Regions from separate parts of the Jejuibacter calystegiae genome, predicted to be linked through region 1. Evidence: predicted binding sites of a transcription regulator. Region 1 holds the regulator's gene; each other region holds the start of a gene.

Region 1 (4,595 bases):
AAGGTCATAAAGCCCAGAGCGATGATGTCACGCGAAGTTAAACGATGGGTCATAAATTCGAGTTGCCTGTGGATGTGGTGTTGATTTTAGCAAATTTTTCGCCACGTCGGGGTGGTGAAAAAGCGGTCTAATCAGAAAATGACAGTGAGAAACGCTTCTCAACAAGCGTGGCGAAGAATTGTTTATCGATATACCACGCAATTCTGGTCAGTCTGACGATAATGGGGGCCAATTAAAACGCTTATAGCGTTTGAAGGCAAGAAGCGATCCTGAAACCAGAGTAATATACTAAACATATAATTACATCCAGACAGATGCACCAATTCTTCAACTTTAGTCCGGTTTATCATTCGAATAAAAAGCGAACAGCCGCAGGCATTAATTCCCTGCGGCGAAGGGAGAGTTAACCCTCCGTGCGATTATCAATCAACCGGACGGGTATCTGGAACGAAAAGCAGCTGCCCAGCCCGGGAACGCTTTCCACTTCCAGCCGGGTATCATGGTGGCTCAGGGCGTGTTTAACGATAGCCAGCCCCAGGCCGCTACCGCCGCTCTGGCGCGAACGGGCTTTATCCACCCGATAGAAACGCTCCGTCAGACGCGGCAGATGGTGGGCCGCAATTCCCGGACCGTCGTCACTCACGCTAAAGCGCGCGCCTTGCGGCGTCCGCTGCCAGCACACTGCGATATGCGATCCGGCGGGAGTATGGTTAATGGCGTTATAGACCAGATTCGAGACGGCGCTGCGCAACTGTTCACTATTGCCACGAATCTTCAGGGCGGGCTCCACCTCGAAAGTGAACTGATGATCCGGCCCCAACGAGCGGGCGGCCTGCTCCACCTGACGCAGCATATCCGGAATATCCACGCTTTCACTCAGATCCAGGGTGGGCGAAGCTTCAATCCGCGACAGCGTCAGCAACTGTTGTACCAGGCTGCCCATCCGCTGCGTCTGCTCTTCCATGGTTAACAGCGCTTTATCACGCAACGCGCCATCCGCTTCGCCTTCACGCAGCATCTCCAGATAGCCCTGGAGCACCGTCAGAGGCGTGCGCAGTTCATGGCTGACGTTGGCGAAAAAGTTACGCCTCGCCCCTTCCAGTTGATGCATCTGGGTCACATCTCTGGCCACTATCAGCCACTGACGATCGCTATAGGACATCACGCGGAATTCAAGATGTCGGCCGCTGTTCAGCACCAGATTCAATGGGCGGGAAAAGTCGCGTAACTTCAGGTAGTCGCTAAATTCGGGATAGCGCAGCAAGTTCAGGATATTCTGGCCGTTATCGTCGGGCCAGCGCAGGTTAAGCAACTGCTGCGCCAGGCCATTACACCAGAAGATCGCCCCCTCTTCAGTGGTCAACACCACCGCATCCGGCAGTGATTCGGCGCCGCTGCGAAAGCGCTTGATCAGGCTTCCCAGCTCATTGCGCCTCTTCCTGTTACGCATCTGCATCTGATGCAGTCCATAAAGCAGCGGTTCCCAGCTACCGCGCCCTGGCGGCGGCGTCATGCTGCGATCCACCCATAGCCACCAGGAGAGCCGCAGCAAATTATGGAAGTGCCAAATCAAAAGCCCCGTCACGGCAGCCAGTAAAAACCACGGCAGGTGCCCCACCAGCGCGCCAAGCAGCAGCGCTGGCAGACAACACAGGACCAGCTCAAAGGCCAGTCTTTTCCACGACAGCCGTTCCAGCAAAGGGCTTACTCCTGAATCACAGATTAATAACGGGTAGAAAAACGGTAACCAGTGCCGCGTACCGTCTGAACCATGCGATCGTGGCCGCTGTTTTCCAGCACCTTACGCAGGCGACGAATATGCACATCCACCGTTCTATCCTCGACGTACACATTGGTGCCCCAGACCTGATTCAGAAGCTGCTCGCGGCTGTAGACCCGCTCGGGGTGCGTCATAAAGAAGTGCAGAAGCTTAAATTCGGTAGGCCCCATATCGAGCGGACGCTCGCCGTTCATCACCCGGTGAGAAGTGGGATCGAGGCTTAGCCCTTCAATTTCGATAGGCTCCTCTACCGCCATGGGCGAAATGCGTCGCATCACGGCCTTAATTCGCGCCACCAGCTCTTTTGGAGAGAAGGGTTTGGTGATGTAGTCATCGGCGCCGGTTTCCAGTCCGCGCACCCGGTCTTCTTCTTCGCCCCGGGCGGTGAGCATCACTACCGGAATATCCCGGGTCATCGGCTGGCGCTTCAGGTGCTTAATCAACTGAAGCCCGGAACCGCCAGGCAGCATCCAGTCCAGCAGGATCAAGTCAGGCCAGGGTTCGTTAAGCCGTGCCACAGCGGCATCGTAATCTTCCGCTTCAAGCGGCAGGAAACCATTCTGCTCAAGTACGAAACAGACCATTTCACGGATTGGAGCCTCATCTTCTACCACCAGAATACGTCGCGCCATCATTCGCCCTGTCTGATTTTTTCTTGCCCTCGTCGCGAGGGTGCGGGTTGCCATTTTGTAATGCGCGCCATTATGCGTCACTTTTATGACAGATTTATGAAAAACATGACCCTTTAATGACGGATACCGTCACAGAAGAGGCGCACTGGCTTCCAGGTTGTTTATAATCCCCCTCACGCTTTTTTGCCACCGGAACCGGGATTATGCGGATCATTCACACCTCTGACTGGCACCTCGGCCAGAATTTCTATACCAAAAGCCGGGCTGCCGAACATCAGGCCTTTCTCGACTGGCTGCTGGCACAGGCCGAACATCACCAGGCGGACGCCATTATTGTGGCGGGGGATATTTTCGATACCGGTTCGCCGCCCAGCTACGCCCGCGAGCTGTATAACCGCTTTGTGGTCAGATTGCAGCAGACCGGCTGCGCGCTCTATATTCTGGCGGGCAACCATGATTCGGTAGCCACCCTGAACGAGTCCCGGGAACTGTTGGCCTGTCTGAACACCTGCGTGGTGGCGACCCCCACCGATGAACCGCTGGAGATCATAAGCCGCGACGGCACGCCCGGCGCCATTCTGTGTCCCATCCCTTTTTTGCGACCGCGGGATCTGCTGCAGAGCCAGGCGGGGCAGGATGGCCGCGACAAACAGCTCTCGTTGCTGGAGGCTATCAGCCAGCACTATCAACATGTTCACGAGAAGGCACTGGCGCTACGCGGCCAGCGCGATTTGCCCATTATCGCCACCGGCCATCTGACCGCCGTCGGCGTCACCACCAGCGATTCGGTACGCGATATCTATATCGGCAGCCTGGACGCCTTTCCTGCCCAGAATTTTCCGCCTGCCGACTACATCGCCCTGGGCCATATCCACCGCCCCCAGAGCGTGGGCGGCATGGCACACGTGCGTTACAGCGGATCTCCCATTGCCCTGAGCTTTGACGAAACCGGCAAAGAGAAGAGCGTCAGTCTGGTCAGCTTTGAAGACGCCGCTCTTACCGAAATCAAAGCACTACCGGTGCCCGTCACCCAACCGCTGGCGCTAATCAAGGGCTCGCTGGCAGAGATTGAACAGCAGCTCAGCATCTGGCGCGACGCTCCTGAACAACCGGTCACCTGGCTGGATATTGAAGTCACCACCGACGAATACCTGCACGATATGCAGCGCCACATCCGCCAGTTGACGGAAGATCTGCCGCTGGAGGTGATACTGATTCGCCGCAGCCGCGAACAGCGCCAGCGGGCTATCGATAACCAGCATAAAGAAACCCTGAGCGAACTGAGCGTGGACGATGTCTTTAGTCGCCGCCTGGCGCAGGAAGGGCTGGAGCCTGAACGGGAAGCACGGCTGCGCCTGTTGTTTGGTCAAATCCAGGAAGCCCTGCATCAGGAGGATGAAGCATGAAAATTTTAACCCTGCGCCTGCGCAATCTGAACTCACTGCGCGGCGAATGGAAAATTGATTTCAGCGCCGAGCCCTTCGTCAGCAACGGCCTGTTTGCCATTACCGGCCCCACCGGCGCCGGGAAGACCACCCTGCTGGATGCTATCTGCCTGGCGCTGTATCACAAAACGCCGCGCCTGAGCAGTATCTCCCAGACCCAGAATGAGCTGATGACCCGGGACTGCGCCGACTGTCTGGCAGAGGTGGAATTTGAAGTACGGGGCGTGGCGTATCGCGCCTTCTGGAGCCAGAACCGCGCCCGGGGTCTGGCAGATGGCAAGCTCCAGGCCCCCAGAGTGGAGCTGGCGCGCTGCGACAGCGGCGAAATTCTGGCGGATAAAGTCAAAGACAAACTGGATCTCCAGGAGCAGCTTTCCGGGCTGGACTATGACCGCTTCACTAAATCAATGCTGCTTTCCCAGGGGCAGTTCGCCGCCTTCCTGAATGCCGATGCCAATACCCGCGCGGCGCTGCTTGAAGAGCTGACCGGCACCGAAATCTATGGCCGCCTGTCGGCCCGGGTCTTTGAGCAACATCGCCAGGCAAAGAGCGAACTGGAACAACTGGAAGCCCAGGCGGGCGGCGTCACTCTGCTCGATGAAGCCCAACGGCAGCAGTTGAATCAGGGTTTGCAGGCGCTCACTGACGAGGAAAAAAAACTGACCGGCGAGCAGCAGCAGTGCCAGCGCCATCATCAGTGGCTACAGCAGTTGCATCAGCGTCGCCAGCGCCGGGAAC
Region 2 (4,595 bases), 1.1 Mb from region 1:
TAAACAGCGCCAGTGACATGCCGTCGATACCACGCGTAACCGTGGCGAACAGGATCCAGATCAGCCAGAACAGGCCGAATGCCATGGTGGCCATCGACAATGTCAGGGCAATACGATTCTTAAAGCGGCGCTTTGCCTGCATTTTACGGCGTGATTCCGCCAGATTTGCCGCCGCTTGCAGTTCCATGGTGGCCATCAGCGCGCCCCCTCATTCTTCGCCAGTCGCAGAATCATCAGCTTGGAGACAGCCAGTACGATAAAGGTAATCACAAACAGAATCAGGCCCAGCTCCATCAGCGCAGCGGTATGCAGTCCGGATTCCGCTTCGGCGAACTCATTCGCCAGCGCTGAAGTGATGCTGTTACCCGGCATATAGAGCGAAGCGCTGTCGAGCTGGTAGGTGTTGCCGATAATAAAGGTCACCGCCATGGTTTCACCCAGCGCGCGTCCCAGCCCCAGCATCACGCCGCCAATCACCCCGTTTTTGGTGAATGGCAGGACGATACGCCAGATAACTTCCCAGGTCGTGCAGCCAATACCGTAAGCGGACTCTTTCATCATCACCGGCGTCTGCTCAAATACATCACGCATCACCGAGGCGATATAGGGAATGATCATGATGGCAAGGATCACCCCTGCCGCCAGGATTCCGATTCCGAAGGCCGGGCCAGAGAACAGCTCGCCGACGATGGGGACCGACGACAGCACGTTACCGACCGGTTCCTGAAAGTAAGTGGCGAACAGCGGGGCGAAGATAAACAGTCCCCACATGCCGTAAACGATACTGGGGATAGCCGCCAGTAGCTCAATGGCGATACCCAGCGGGCGCCGCAGCCAGCCGGGGGCCAGTTCGGTCAGAAACAGGGCAATACCAAAACTGACCGGCACGGCGATAATCAGTGCAATCACCGATGTCACCAGGGTGCCGTAAATCGGTACCAGCGCGCCGAAGGTATCGTTAGGGGCATCCCACTCTTTGGACCACAGAAAGCCGAAGCCGAATTTCTCGATGCTCGGCCAGGAAGAAAAGATCAGGGAGACGATAATCCCGCCCAGCAGAAACAGGACAATCAGCGCAGCCAGTTTTACCAGCGCGCCGAACAGAATGTCGCCCTTTTTGCCAGGAGGTGTAAATGCAGGCCTGCTTGCTGCCATAAACTCACTCAACTTAATCAGTTTTGAAGGCCGGCGTACCGGCCTTCTGGAAAAACTTATTTATACAGCGGGTTACCGCTGCTGTCCTTAACGCTGGTCTTCCACGCTGCGCGAACCTGCTCAACCACGCTTTCCGGCAGGGTGGCGTAATCCAGCGCTTTGGCTTCATCGCTGCCATTTTTATAGGCCCAGTCGAAGAACTTCAGTACTTCTGTGCCCTGCTCCGGCTTCTTCTGATCCTTATGCACCAGAATAAAGGTGGCGGAAGAGATTGGCCATGCGCCTTCGGCGGTCTGATTGGTCAGATCCTGGGCAAAGGTTTTGCTCCAGTCCGCGCTTTCAGCCGCCTTAGAGAAGCTCTCTTCGGTTGGGCTGACCGGCTGACCATTACCCGAAATCAGTTTGGTATAGGCCAGGTTGTTCTGCTTGGCGTAGGCATACTCAACAAAGCCAATGGCGCCAGGCAAACGCTGAACAAAGGCGGCGATGCCGTCGTTGCCTTTACCACCCAGACCGGTCGGCCATTTCACTGTGGTACCGGCGCCGACTTTCGACTTCCACTCTTCATTCACTTTAGACAGATAGCTGGTGAAGACATAGGAAGTACCAGAACCGTCAGCGCGACGCACGACGGCAATGTTCTGCTCAGGTAGCTTAATGCCCGGGTTCAGCTGCGCAATGGCCGGATCGTTCCACTTCTTAATTTTGCCCAGATAGATATCACCCAGGGTTTTGCCGTCCAGCGTCAGCTGACCGGACTGAACGCCTGGCAGGTTAACCGCCATTACCACCCCGCCGATAACGGTTGGGAACTGGAACAGGCCATCATTTTGCAATTTTTCATCGGAGAGAGGGGCGTCGGAAGCACCAAAATCAACGGTATGCGCGACGATCTGCTTCACGCCGCCAGAGGAGCCAATCCCCTGATAGTTCACTTTATTCCCCGTGGATTTCTGATAGCTGTCGGCCCATTTGGCATACACCGGAGCAGGAAAGGTGGCGCCCGCGCCAGTCAGGCTGGCTGCCGCAAAAGCGGAAAACGCGCTCAGAGAGAAGGTCGCGGCGACAACAGTAGCGACGGTGGTACGCATAACGTTCATAGTGTCTCCTGCAAGAGTCATCATTTGCTGTGTAAGGAGCCTGTGCTCATTGCTTTGTCGTCCACGCCAGGCTCTCAGGTGACTGCATGGACAAAATAGGACAGTTTGGTGACAGCAACATGTACGAATTATGACAGTTTTATGACAGCAGGCAGGTTGGCGTGGATGAGACAGGCATCGACGACTCCATAAAGTCTCCCTAAAAACGACACAGTTTGAATTTATACTTTTCGTTATCCACAAAAAAGGAAGGGTGAAATATGTTTAAACCATTACTCGTCGGTACCAGCATACTCTGTCTGATGGTTCCACTTTGCGCCAGTGCCGAAAACAATCTGCAATTCTCAGGCTCTCCATCCATGGGTTCGCAGTTGGTAACCACCGACGGCAGGGACGATATGAATGGCATCATCCATTTAAATACCATCGATAACCCGAGCATAGAGTCATTAAAACAGACCCAAAATGATGTGGAACAACTGAAACGCGATCGGGATGACTTAAAGCGTCAGATAGAGGATACCAGCAAGCAATCAGGCGAAAATATGAAACGCCAACTGGATGATATGAAAAAAGAAACCAGCAGCCTTAGCAAGCAGATAGACGGCCTTTCCCGGGAAAATGAGGCCTTAAAGCGCAGTCAGGAGAGCAGCGCCCGTGAAATCAGCTCACTGAAACAGGAAATCAGTCAGTTGAGTAGCAAAATAAAGTAAAAAACCCGCCATTCACGGCGGGCTTTCACTGGACGATAACCGATTATTCAACCGTTACCGACTTCGCCAGATTACGCGGCTGGTCCACATCGGTGCCTTTAATCAGCGCGACATGGTAGGACAGCAGCTGTAGCGGCACGGTGTAGAAAATAGGCGCGATCTCCTCTTCCACGTGCGGCATCTGGATGATGTGCATGGTTTCACTGTCCACAAAACCGGCATCCTCATCGGCAAAGACGTAGAGATGACCGCCGCGGGCGCGCACCTCTTCGATATTGGACTTCAGCTTCTCCAGCAGGTCGTTATTCGGCGCGACCACAATAACCGGCATATCGGCGTCGATCAGCGCCAGCGGGCCGTGCTTCAACTCGCCAGCGGCATAGGCTTCTGCGTGAATATAGGAGATTTCCTTCAGCTTCAACGCGCCTTCCAGCGCGATGGGGTACTGATCGCCGCGCCCCAGGAACAGCGCATGGTGCTTGTCAGAGAAGTCTTCCGCCAGGGCTTCGATCCGCTTGTCCTGGGCCAGCATCTGCTCAATGCGGCTGGGCAGGGTCTGTAGCGCGTGCACAATATTGTGCTCTATCTTCGGATCCACACCTTTCAGACGACCGATTTTCGCCACCAGCATCAGCAGCACGGTCAGTTGGGTGGTGAAGGCCTTGGTAGAGGCCACGCCAATCTCGGTGCCCGCTTTGGTCATTAAAGCCAGATCCGACTCACGCACCAGCGAAGAGCCGGGCACGTTACAGATTGCCAGCGATCCCAGGTAACCCAGCTCTTTCGCCAGGCGCAGCGCCGCCAGGGTATCGGCGGTCTCACCGGACTGGGAAAGGGTGATAATCAGGCTGTTACGACGCACGGCCGATTTGCGATAGCGGAACTCAGAGGCGATCTCCACATCACAGGAGACGCCGGCCATGGCTTCAAACCAGTAGCGGGAAACCATCCCGGAGTTGTAGGAGGTACCACAGGCCACAATCTGGATATGCTCAACCTTAGACAGCAGCTCGTCGCTGTCCGGCCCCAGCTCACTGAGATCGATAGCGCCATGGCTGATACGCCCGCCCAGGGTACTTTTAATGGCGTTCGGCTGCTCATAGATCTCTTTCTGCATATAGTGACGATAGCCGCCTTTATCGCCGGCATCGTACTGCAGATTAGATTCCACCTCTTCGCGCGTTACCGGTTCGCCAGAACGGTCGAAGACGGTGATGCTGCGACGGGTCACTTCCGCGATATCGCCCTCTTCCAGGAACATAAAGCGACGGGTCACCGGCAGTAGAGCCAGCTGGTCAGAAGCGATAAAGTTTTCGCCGACGCCCAGGCCAATCACCAGCGGACTACCCGAACGGGCCGCCAGCAGCGTATCCGGATTACGGGTATCCATAATGACGGTGCCATAAGCGCCGCGCAGTTGTGGGATCGCCCGCAGAACCGCGTCGCGCAGGCTGCCACCCTGCTCCATTTCCCAGTGGACCAGGTGAGCGATAACTTCGGTATCGGTCTGAGAGATAAACTGATAACCGCGCGCTTTTAGAGTTTCGCGCAGCGGCTCATAGTTTTCGATAATGCCATTGTGTACCACCACGATATGGCCGGAAACATGCGGGTGAGCATTCGCTTC
Region 3 (4,595 bases), 1.7 Mb from region 1:
GCACCACAGACCCAGTAAGCGGCGGGTGCGCATCAGTAGCGGCTGCTTAGCGTAGCGCGCCAGCGGGGCGATGAGCAAGGTCGCCAACAATAATTTCAGAGCTGTCCGCCCGGTAAAGTGTTGAATATCCCGGGCCGGATCGGCGCTGAGGTTGCCCTGAAATCCAGCCCAGAACAGCCATAGCAATGGAGCTAACGCTGCCGCATGCAAAAAAACTTTCAGCCAGGTGATTTGGCCCGCTGTCATACGCACTTAGAAATTCTCCTTAAGGTTAAGCCCACGATATAGCGAGGCGACCTGGTCGGCGTAGCCATTGAACAGCAATGTCGGCTGACGTTCGACCTTGAGAATGCCGCCGGCGCCAATGACGCGCTCGGTGGCCTGGGACCAGCGCGGATGATCCACGTGCGGATTCACGTTGGCGTAAAAGCCATATTCATTCGGGGCCGACAGATTCCATGTGGTGGGCGGTCGTTCACGGGTCAGGCGGATGCGGACGATGGATTTAATCCCTTTGAACCCGTACTTCCAGGGAACGATTAATCTAATCGGCGCGCCGTTCTGCGGCGGTAACGCTTTACCATAAACGCCTACGCTCATCAGCGTCAGCGGATGCATAGCCTCATCCAGACGTAATCCTTCCACGTAGGGATATTTCAGCCCACCGCCGATAAAGCGGTCCTTCTGTCCTGGCATCTGCTCCGGCGCATAGAGGGTCTGAAAGGCGACATATTTTGCATGGCTGGTGGGCTCCACCAGGGCCAGGAGCTTATGCAGTGGGAAGCCGATCCAGGGGATGACCATTGACCAGGCTTCCACGCAGCGCATGCGGTAGATACGCTCGGCAAGCGGGAAACGGGAGGCCAGCGCATCGTGATCCAGAGTGAGCGGTTTGGCCACTTCACCGTCGATGGTAAGCGTCCAGGGATCGGTCGCCATCGCACCTGCGTTGGCGGCCGGGTCAGCTTTATCGAGACCAAATTCATAAAAGTTGTTGTAGCCGGTGACTTTGTTTTCCGGGGTTAGCGGCAGGTCGCTTTGCCACTGCGGCGGTTTGCTGAAGTCCAGCGCTTTGCCTGCGGGAGCGGGGGGACGATCGTTGCCTTTAAACCAGTCGAGCAGGCTGGCCTGTGCTGGAGGCGTAAGCGTGAGCGCGGTAGCGCCAATTCCTAACATCTTCAGAATCTGGCGGCGCTGTAACATAAAGACAGACTCTGCCGTGACATCGGCCTCCGTCAACTTTTTGGTTTTCATTCATGTATCCTCCGTCATGCCTTTTCATCAGCATGACGGAGGCGGATTGCGAATGCGAATATGTCACGAAAAATTGAAGATTAACCGACCTTCACCAGGGTGCGTCCCCGGGCCTGGTTATTGATGATGCGTTCGGCATACTCTACGGCCTGAGCCAGACCGATCTCCGTGGCACTCTGTGCATAAAAGGAAGAAGGAAGATCCCGGGCCAGGCGCTGCCAGGCTTCGTAGCGGCGAGCGGGCGGGGTCATCACTGAGTCAACGCCCTGCAGTCGCACATTGCGCAGAATAAACGGCATTACGGTGGTGGGCAGGGTGAATCCTCCTGCCAGGCCGCAGGCGGCCACGCAACCGCCGTAATGGATCTGAGAAAGCACCTTCGCCAGTACTTCTCCGCCGACGGTGTCGATAGCGCCAGCCCACAGCTGTTTTTCCAGCGGACGCCCGGAGCCGAATTCCGCGCGCGCCAGGATACGCTGAGCGCCAAGGCTGCGCAGATAGTCGTGCGTGGTTTCGCGGCCGGAGACCGCCACAACCTGATAGCCAAGCTGATGAAGCAGGGCCACGGCGGTACTGCCCACGCCGCCGCTGGCGCCGGTAACCAGAATTTCACCGTGATCTGGCGTGATTCCGGCGTCGAGCAGTGCCATAACGCACAGCATTGCGGTGAAGCCTGCGGTGCCGATAATCATCGCCTTACGGCTGTCCAGCCCTTCAGGCATGGGAACCAACCAATCGCCTTTCACCCGGGCTGCGCCGGCAAGACCGCCCCAGTGGCCTTCGCCTACGCCCCAGCCGGTGAGGAGAACGGACTGTCCAACATGGAAGCGGGGATCCTTACTGTGCTGTACCCGACCGGCAAAGTCGATGCCGGGCACCATGGGGAACTGACGCACAATTTTCCCTTTGCCGGTAATCGCCAGCGCATCTTTATAGTTAAGGCTGGAGTAATCCACCTCTACGGTTACGTCGCCTTCGGGCAGGGACGCCGGGTCGAGCGATTCAACAGCGGCATGGGTCTGGCCGTCGCGTTGATTAAGGATAAGAGCCTGCATCGAAATCCTCCGGGTCATTTAAAAATAAGCACCAGCGACTATACTCGCATGACGCCGTAGAGAAGGCGATTTATCGCAATAAAAAGGTGAGGTAAGCTGCCGCATGTCTGATAAAATGGCAGTCTCACACAAGATAGTTAGTACTTACTTATATAATAGAGCCGGAAGCCGCATTGCGAAGCCACAGGCTGCTTCTGTACATCCGACGGAGTTAACACAGGGATGCGCTTAACGACGAAATTTTCCACCTTTATGACCCTGCTGACGGGGCTGGCTATTCTGGTCACCCTGTTGGGGTGTTCGTGGAGTTTTTACCATTCGATTCATGAGCGGGGCGAGCACCGTCTGAACCGAATTGTAGCGCTGGTGGATAACGAACTGCTGGTGCGCCCGCCTGAGCAGCTGGACGATCGCCTTAACGATATGATGGTTCCGCTGGAGATTGTCCGCCTGACGCTGAGTTCGGGCAGCCTTCAGGTGCTGGATCATGAACTTCCGCCCAGCTATCAACCCGCCGGGCAGCATGTGCGCCTGCGCCACCACTCGGTACGGCTGGTGAAGCACCCCAGCCTGGTGCTGCATCTGACCTGGCGCGATCCCGTCGATGATTACTTCCATTCGCTGCTGACCACGACGCCGCTCTCGCTGGCGATTGCCTTTATGGTTATCGTGCTGGTATTTGGCGCCCGTTGGGTGAAACGCCAGTTTTCCGGCCTGGAGCTACTGGAAAGTCGCTCCACCCGAATTCTGAACGGCGAACGGGGAAAAGTAGTGCGTGGTTCGCTGCATGAGTGGCCGCCGCGGACCAGTAGCGCGATGGATGTTCTGCTGAGCGAACTGCACAACGCCGGGGAGCAGCGCAGCCGTGTGGATACGCTGATCCGCTCCTATGCGGCTCAGGATGCGCAGACGGGTCTGAGCAATCGCCTGTTTTTTGAAAATCAGCTCGCCATGTTGCTGGAAGATAATGAACAGGTAGGTACCCACGGCATGGTGATGATGATCCGCGTGCCGGATTTCGAAATTTTGCGCGAAACCTGGGAGCGTCACTCCGTCGATGACTACCTTTATAACCTGATCAATCTGCTGTCGACTTTTGTGATGCGTTACCCCGGCGCGTTGCTGGCGCGCTATTTCCACAACGATTTTGCTGTTCTGCTCCCGCACAGCACCCTGAAAGAAGCGGACGGCATTGCCAGCCAGTTGCTGAAATCGGTGGATGCGATGCCGCCCACCCGTATGCTGGATCCCCTGGATATGGTGCATATTGGTATCTGCGCCTGGCGCGGCGGTCAGAGCGTGGAACAGGTGATGGAGCATGCCGAAGCGGCGGTACGCAATGCCGTGCTCCAGGGCAGCAACAGTTGGGCGGTCTATGATGACAAGCTGCCGGAAAAAGGCCGCGGCAATGTGAAGTGGCGTACTATGCTGGAAGATGCCCTGCGTCGCGGCGGGCCGCGTCTGTATCAGAAACCTTCAGTGCTGCGTAGCGGTGAAGTGCATCACCGGGAAATGGCCGGGCGCATCTTCGACGGCGAGACTGAGGTGACGTCGGCGGAGTATATGCCGGTGGTTCAGCAACTTGGTTTAGCGGAGCAGTATGACCGCCAGATGATCTCCCGCATGATTCCGCTATTGCGTTTCTGGCCGGAAGAGACCCTGGCTTTTCCGGTCACCGTGGAGTCGCTGCTGCGCCGTCCATTTCAACGCTGGCTGCGCGATACTTTGATGCAGTGTGAAAAATCGATAAGAAATCGAATTCTTTTTGAACTTGCTGAGGCAGATGTTTGTCAATACATCAGCCGTTTACAGCCGATCGTCAGGCTGATTAAAGTACTGGGGGCTCGGGTGGCCATTACGCAGGCGGGATTGACCGTGGTAAGTACGACTTATCTCCAGGATTTGGACGCGGAAATTCTCAAACTGTATCCTGGGCTGGTCAGGAATATTGACAAGCGTACTGAAAATCAGTTGTTTGTTGAGAGCCTGGTGGAAGCCTGCAAGGGAACGCGTACCATGGTTTTTGCTACCGGTACGCGAACCCGTGGAGAATGGCAGACGCTGATCGAGAAAGGGGTGAGTGGCGCACAGGGTGAATTCTTTGTCGGTTCAGAGCCTCTTGACAGCAATGTGAAAAAATATTCACGTAGATATCCGGTTTAGCCTGTCGTTTAGCCGGTTTTCACGTAGAATATTGCGCGCTGCATCCATAAGGGGGCCATGGGGTCTGCCGACTGGAACGTCGCAGTGTAATAACACCAGTTTATTTCGCTTTGCTGTAACAGA
Region 4 (4,595 bases), 2.2 Mb from region 1:
ATTATCAATGGTCATGCCCACTTCGCTGTCCGTCGACAGCCCCAGCGTTTTCAGCACGGCGGGAGGAACCGCCAGCATGATGGATCCGCCGACCTTTTTCAGGCGAGTTGTATACATGAGCACCTCCAAATATTATATTTTAATATAACATCCACGGCAGGCGATGCACAATTATTCATCAGATTCATTGTGATTTCCTTAGCGTAATAAAGCGTGAAGAAAGCCTTAATCCATCGAAAGACAGATCCGGCAGTTTTCAAAGGCGGCATTGCCGGTAAAACGGCGACCATGCGGATACATCAGGTGCTTCTTTCAGGTCATGAAGCATTTTATGCAGGCGGGAGCTTAGGTCGTGGTAAGAAGGTCGATAATAGAAAACTGTTTTTGCGGTTCAAAGGATTATGACAATTCAGATAAACAAAATGCGGTGCAGCTTCCGTATCCGGGCTGCGCCGGAAGGACATCAACGATAACGCGAAGGCCTGATTTTTTCTGGCGCGACGCTCAACGCTTCCGCTATCAGCCTTTCGCCTTTGGGCCAGCGGCGGTTAAGAGCGTTGGTCAGCGTGGTGGACGCCAGTCCGGCGTTACGGGAAACCGCCGCCAGCGACGTTCCCCGTTTTTTCAGCGCCGCGATGATGTCAGCGGGGTGCCAGGCCTGTTGCGTCATGCCGCCACCCTGTCAGAGGCGCCAGATTTAAAGAAGCCCGCTTAAGTTTCCTTAAGCGGGCTTTTTGCTTTCCGTCACGCGGCGTTTTTTTCCTCTCTCGCCGGAAAGATCAGACTAAAAACAATTTGAGCGGCAGGCGACTGCGGGTGGCATCGGGCGTGCACTTCACCACCATGCAGGGTCATAATGGCGCGTACGATCGCCAGTCCCAGGCCGCTGGCATGGCTGCTGCGCGCGGCATCGACGCGATAAAAGCGCTCGAACAGTTTTTTCAGATGTACTTCGGCAATCGCGGGTCCCTGGTTTATCACCTCTACCACCTGTCGGCCTTGCTCTGTGCCGACCCGCAGGATAATGCGGCTCTCTTCATCGGCATAGCGCACCGCGTTGGCAACCAGATTGCTTAGAGCCCGCTGAAACAGCATGGGGTCGGCCCATAACTGCCCTTCCCCTTCGCAGATCAGGCGAATACCCCGCTCTTCCGCCAGCCCTTCGAAATAGTCGGCGACGCGCTGCAACTCCAGCGCCATATCCAGACTGCGGTAGTTCAGCGCCGACTGCGCATTGCTGGCCCGCGCCAGGAACAAAATATTTTCCACCATCCGCGAGATGCGCTCCAGCTCCTCCATATTACTGGAGAGCAGAGTTTCGTACTCTTCAACGCTGCGCGACTGATACAGGGCCACCTGGCACTGGCCCATTAATGCCCCTACCGGCGTGCGTATCTCATGGGCCAGATCGGCGGAAAACTGCGTCAGACGCTGATAGCCTTCGTTGAGTCGGCTAAGCATGGCATTGAACGAAACTATCAGCTGTTGCAGCTCCTGCGGCGCATCCTGCTCGCTTAACCGGGTTGCCAGGGTACTGGGGGTGATGGCCGCCGCCTCTGCGGCCATGCGCCTTAACGGTCGCAGTTCGCGACGCATCACCCAGTAGCCCAACAGGGCAATCACCAGGAAAGCCGCCGCCACCGCCGCCACCACACGCCACAGGTAACGCGCCAGCATTTTCTGTTCGTTGACCATGACATGCGCGACGGATATTTGCAGTACCCTGCCGTCTTCCAGCTTCACCAGACCCGACGCCACCCGCAACGGCACCCCTTGCCGGGTTTCTCCGGTACGCACCGCGCTCAGCAGCTGCGGGTGGTCGCTCGGCGTCGGCGTCACCGACGGCAGTTGAACCCTGCCAGGATTCACACTAATTAACGGCTCCTGCCCCTGGATCCGAAAAATTAAAACGTCCTGTTCGTTGCCCAGCATATTTTCAAACATCCCGGTATTGGCCACCAACCGATCCAGCGGAAAGCGTTTGCTCAGCACATTCCGGTAGTATTCGATTCGCCCTGTCACCTGCAGATCGCTACGGTAAATCATCTCCTGGCGCATGGCGTTATACAGGTAACCGCCTGCCGCGCTCACTACCAGCGCGGCCACCAGAGCAAAGAGGATGGCGCTACGCAGCGTCAGCGATGTCGCCTGCCAGCGCCGGGCCAGTAAACTCATGGACGCACCTCACAGACGTAACCGATCCCACGCACGGTATGAATAAGTTTGATATCAAACGGCCGGTCAATTTTGGCGCGCAGCCGCTTGATCGCCACATCCACCACGTTGGTATCGCTGTCGAAATTCATATCCCATACCTGGGAGGCGATCATGGTGCGCGACAGCACCTCTCCTTCACGCCTTACCAGCAGATGCAGCAACATAAACTCTTTATTGGTCAGCGGAATAACGCAGTCCTGGCGGGTTACTTTACGCCGCAGCACATCAATATGCAGATCGGCCAGGGTGTAGCGATCGGATTCCCGTACCGTTCCGCGGCGCAGCAGAGTGCGCAGCCGCAGCACCAGCTCGGTAAACGAAAAGGGTTTCACCAGGTAATCGTCGGCCCCTAGTTCAAGGCCGTGGATGCGATCCTGCACCTCGTCGCGGGCGGTAAGAAACAGAATTGGCACATCGCTTTTCTTGCGCAGAACGTCAATGATCTGCCAGCCATCAAGCCCCGGCAACATCACGTCCAGTACAATGGCATCGTAACTGTACTCCAGGGCCCGGAACAGACCATCGGTACCGTCACACGCCAGATCAACGCCGTATCCCGCCTCCGTCAGCCCCTTCTTCAGGTAATTACCGGTCCCGGTATCATCTTCCACTACTAATATGCGCATGCTCACCACCTCATTACGTTCGCAAACAGATTAACAGTTTCCGCGTCACTGCTTGATGACATTAATGTCATCAAACGGACATGGTGCTGTCCCGATCGCCAGGCCATGCTTAACCCACAAACGACTACAGGAGGATTTATGCATACACGACAACGTCTCGCCGGTTTACTGCTGTCCACCCTGATGCTGTGCAGCGGTATCGCCACCGCCGCGCAGGCACCAGGCAAAGCCATCGCGCCGCTGCGCGGCACCATCGACAAGGTCTCTGATGCCCAACTGCAACTGACCGACCGCAAAGGTGAAAAGGTCGAGGTCAAACTTAACGACAAAACCCAGGTATATAGCGTTTCTAAAGGATCGACCGACGATATCAAGCCGGACAGCTTTATCGGCACCGCAGCGGTCCCCCAGGCCGACGGCAGCCTGAAAGCGCTTGAAGTGCACGTCTTTGCCGCCAGCCTGCGTGGAACGGGTGAAGGTCACTCCCCCTGGGAATCCGCCGACGGCAAAACCAATACCATGACCAACGGCACCATCGGCAAGCTGGTGAATGCCAATGGCCGCACGCTGACCGTTAAGTACGGCGATCAGCAAAAGAATGTCAGCGTTCCGGACGATACGCCAGTTGTGACCATCGATCCCGGCGATCGCAGCCTGCTTAAACCCGGTACCCATATTGTACTGTTCTCCGCCACTGACGATAAAGGCGAGCGCGTCGCTACCCGTATTTCCGCTGGCAAAGACGGTACCGTACCGCCGATGTAATCCGGGAGGCCTGCATGAAAACCAACGCGTCGCGGCCAGTACATCGCTGGCCAGTCAGGCTTACCCACTGGGTGAATCTGTTCGCCATGGTCTGCATGTTCATGAGCGGTTGGGAAATCTACAACGCTTCGCCGCTGTTCGACTTCCGCTTTCCCCCGGCGGTGACGCTGGGGGGCTGGCTGGGTGGCGCGATTGGCTGGCATCTGGCGGTGATGTGGCTGCTGGTATTCAACGCCCTGTGCTATCTGCTGTGGAGCCTGTTTAGCGGCCACCTGCGCCGCGACCTGCTGCCGCTGCGCCTGGCCGCACTGCGGCATGATATCTGGCTGACGTTAACGCTGCGGCTGCGCCACCGCCACGGCCATTACAACGCGATTCAAAAGCTGATGTATCTCGGTGTACTGGTGCTCGGTCTGCTGCTGGTACTTTCCGGGCTGGCTATCTGGAAGCCGGTACAATTGTACTGGCTGGTGGCGATATTCGGCGGTTTTGATATCGCACGTTATGTCCACTTTTTGGCCATGGCGGGTATCGGGTTGTTTGTCATCATCCACGTGCTGATGGTGATCGTTGTTCCGTCCACGCTGTGGGCCATGCTGTCAGGAGGCAAACGTGAAGGATAAAAACCCATCCCGCCGCGCACCCGCGCTGGAGCCGGATCAGAAAAAGCAGCTGGTGAATCTACAGCGCCGGTTACTGCTGCGTTCCGGCCTGACGCTGGGGGGCGTGGCGATGCTGACTGGATGCGATATGCAGGATGGCGATCGGGTCGACAAAGTGCTGTGGGCCATGTCACGCTGGAACGACAGGGTTCAGTCCTGGCTGTTCAGCGGCCAGCGCCTGGCTCAGACTTATCGCCCGGACCAGATAACCGATCCCTTTCCGTTCAATGCCTTTTATCCGGAATACAACACCCCGATAGTAGATCTGGCCGACTACCGGCTGGAAGTCTCCGGCAAGGTCGAGAAAAAAGCGCCCTGGACGCTG

Evidence for each region. Region 1 encodes PhoB, which activates phosphate uptake and scavenging genes when phosphate is short. Its sites were predicted from a motif close to CTGTCATAAAACTGNCNNAT; they were not measured.
Region 2: a site for PhoB is predicted at 2,384-2,403, ahead of pstS (phosphate ABC transporter substrate-binding protein PstS). Genes of this name have one in related genera too.
Region 3: a site for PhoB is predicted at 2,510-2,529, ahead of acuI (acrylyl-CoA reductase (NADPH)). Genes of this name have one in related genera too.
Region 4: a site for PhoB is predicted at 2,908-2,927, ahead of FEM41_RS21145 (heavy metal response regulator transcription factor). Genes of this name have one in related genera too.

The regions. Positions count from the first base shown of each region.
Region 1 covers NZ_CP040428.1:2,336,994-2,341,588, reverse strand. Annotated here, with positions in the region: gene brnQ (branched-chain amino acid transporter carrier protein BrnQ) at 1-53, opposite strand, end outside; gene phoR (phosphate regulon sensor histidine kinase PhoR) at 404-1,699, opposite strand; gene phoB (phosphate response regulator transcription factor PhoB) at 1,723-2,412, opposite strand; gene sbcD (exonuclease subunit SbcD) at 2,616-3,818, shown strand; gene sbcC (exonuclease subunit SbcC) at 3,815-4,595, shown strand, end outside.
Region 2 covers NZ_CP040428.1:1,207,984-1,212,578, reverse strand. Annotated here, with positions in the region: gene pstA (phosphate ABC transporter permease PstA) at 1-196, opposite strand, end outside; gene pstC (phosphate ABC transporter permease PstC) at 196-1,155, opposite strand; gene pstS (phosphate ABC transporter substrate-binding protein PstS) at 1,212-2,255, opposite strand; gene FEM41_RS05590 (hypothetical protein) at 2,516-2,968, shown strand; gene glmS (glutamine--fructose-6-phosphate transaminase (isomerizing)) at 3,012-4,595, opposite strand, start outside.
Region 3 covers NZ_CP040428.1:670,685-675,279, reverse strand. Annotated here, with positions in the region: gene msrQ (protein-methionine-sulfoxide reductase heme-binding subunit MsrQ) at 1-252, opposite strand, end outside; gene msrP (protein-methionine-sulfoxide reductase catalytic subunit MsrP) at 253-1,254, opposite strand; gene acuI (acrylyl-CoA reductase (NADPH)) at 1,335-2,309, opposite strand; gene csrD (RNase E specificity factor CsrD) at 2,532-4,472, shown strand.
Region 4 covers NZ_CP040428.1:4,498,629-4,503,223, forward strand. Annotated here, with positions in the region: gene FEM41_RS21125 (AbrB/MazE/SpoVT family DNA-binding domain-containing protein) at 1-117, opposite strand, end outside; gene FEM41_RS21130 (hypothetical protein) at 214-405, shown strand; gene FEM41_RS21135 (helix-turn-helix domain-containing protein) at 464-670, opposite strand; gene FEM41_RS21140 (heavy metal sensor histidine kinase) at 745-2,175, opposite strand; gene FEM41_RS21145 (heavy metal response regulator transcription factor) at 2,172-2,843, opposite strand; gene FEM41_RS21150 (hypothetical protein) at 2,982-3,608, shown strand; gene FEM41_RS21155 (cytochrome b/b6 domain-containing protein) at 3,623-4,231, shown strand; gene FEM41_RS21160 (molybdopterin-dependent oxidoreductase) at 4,221-4,595, shown strand, end outside.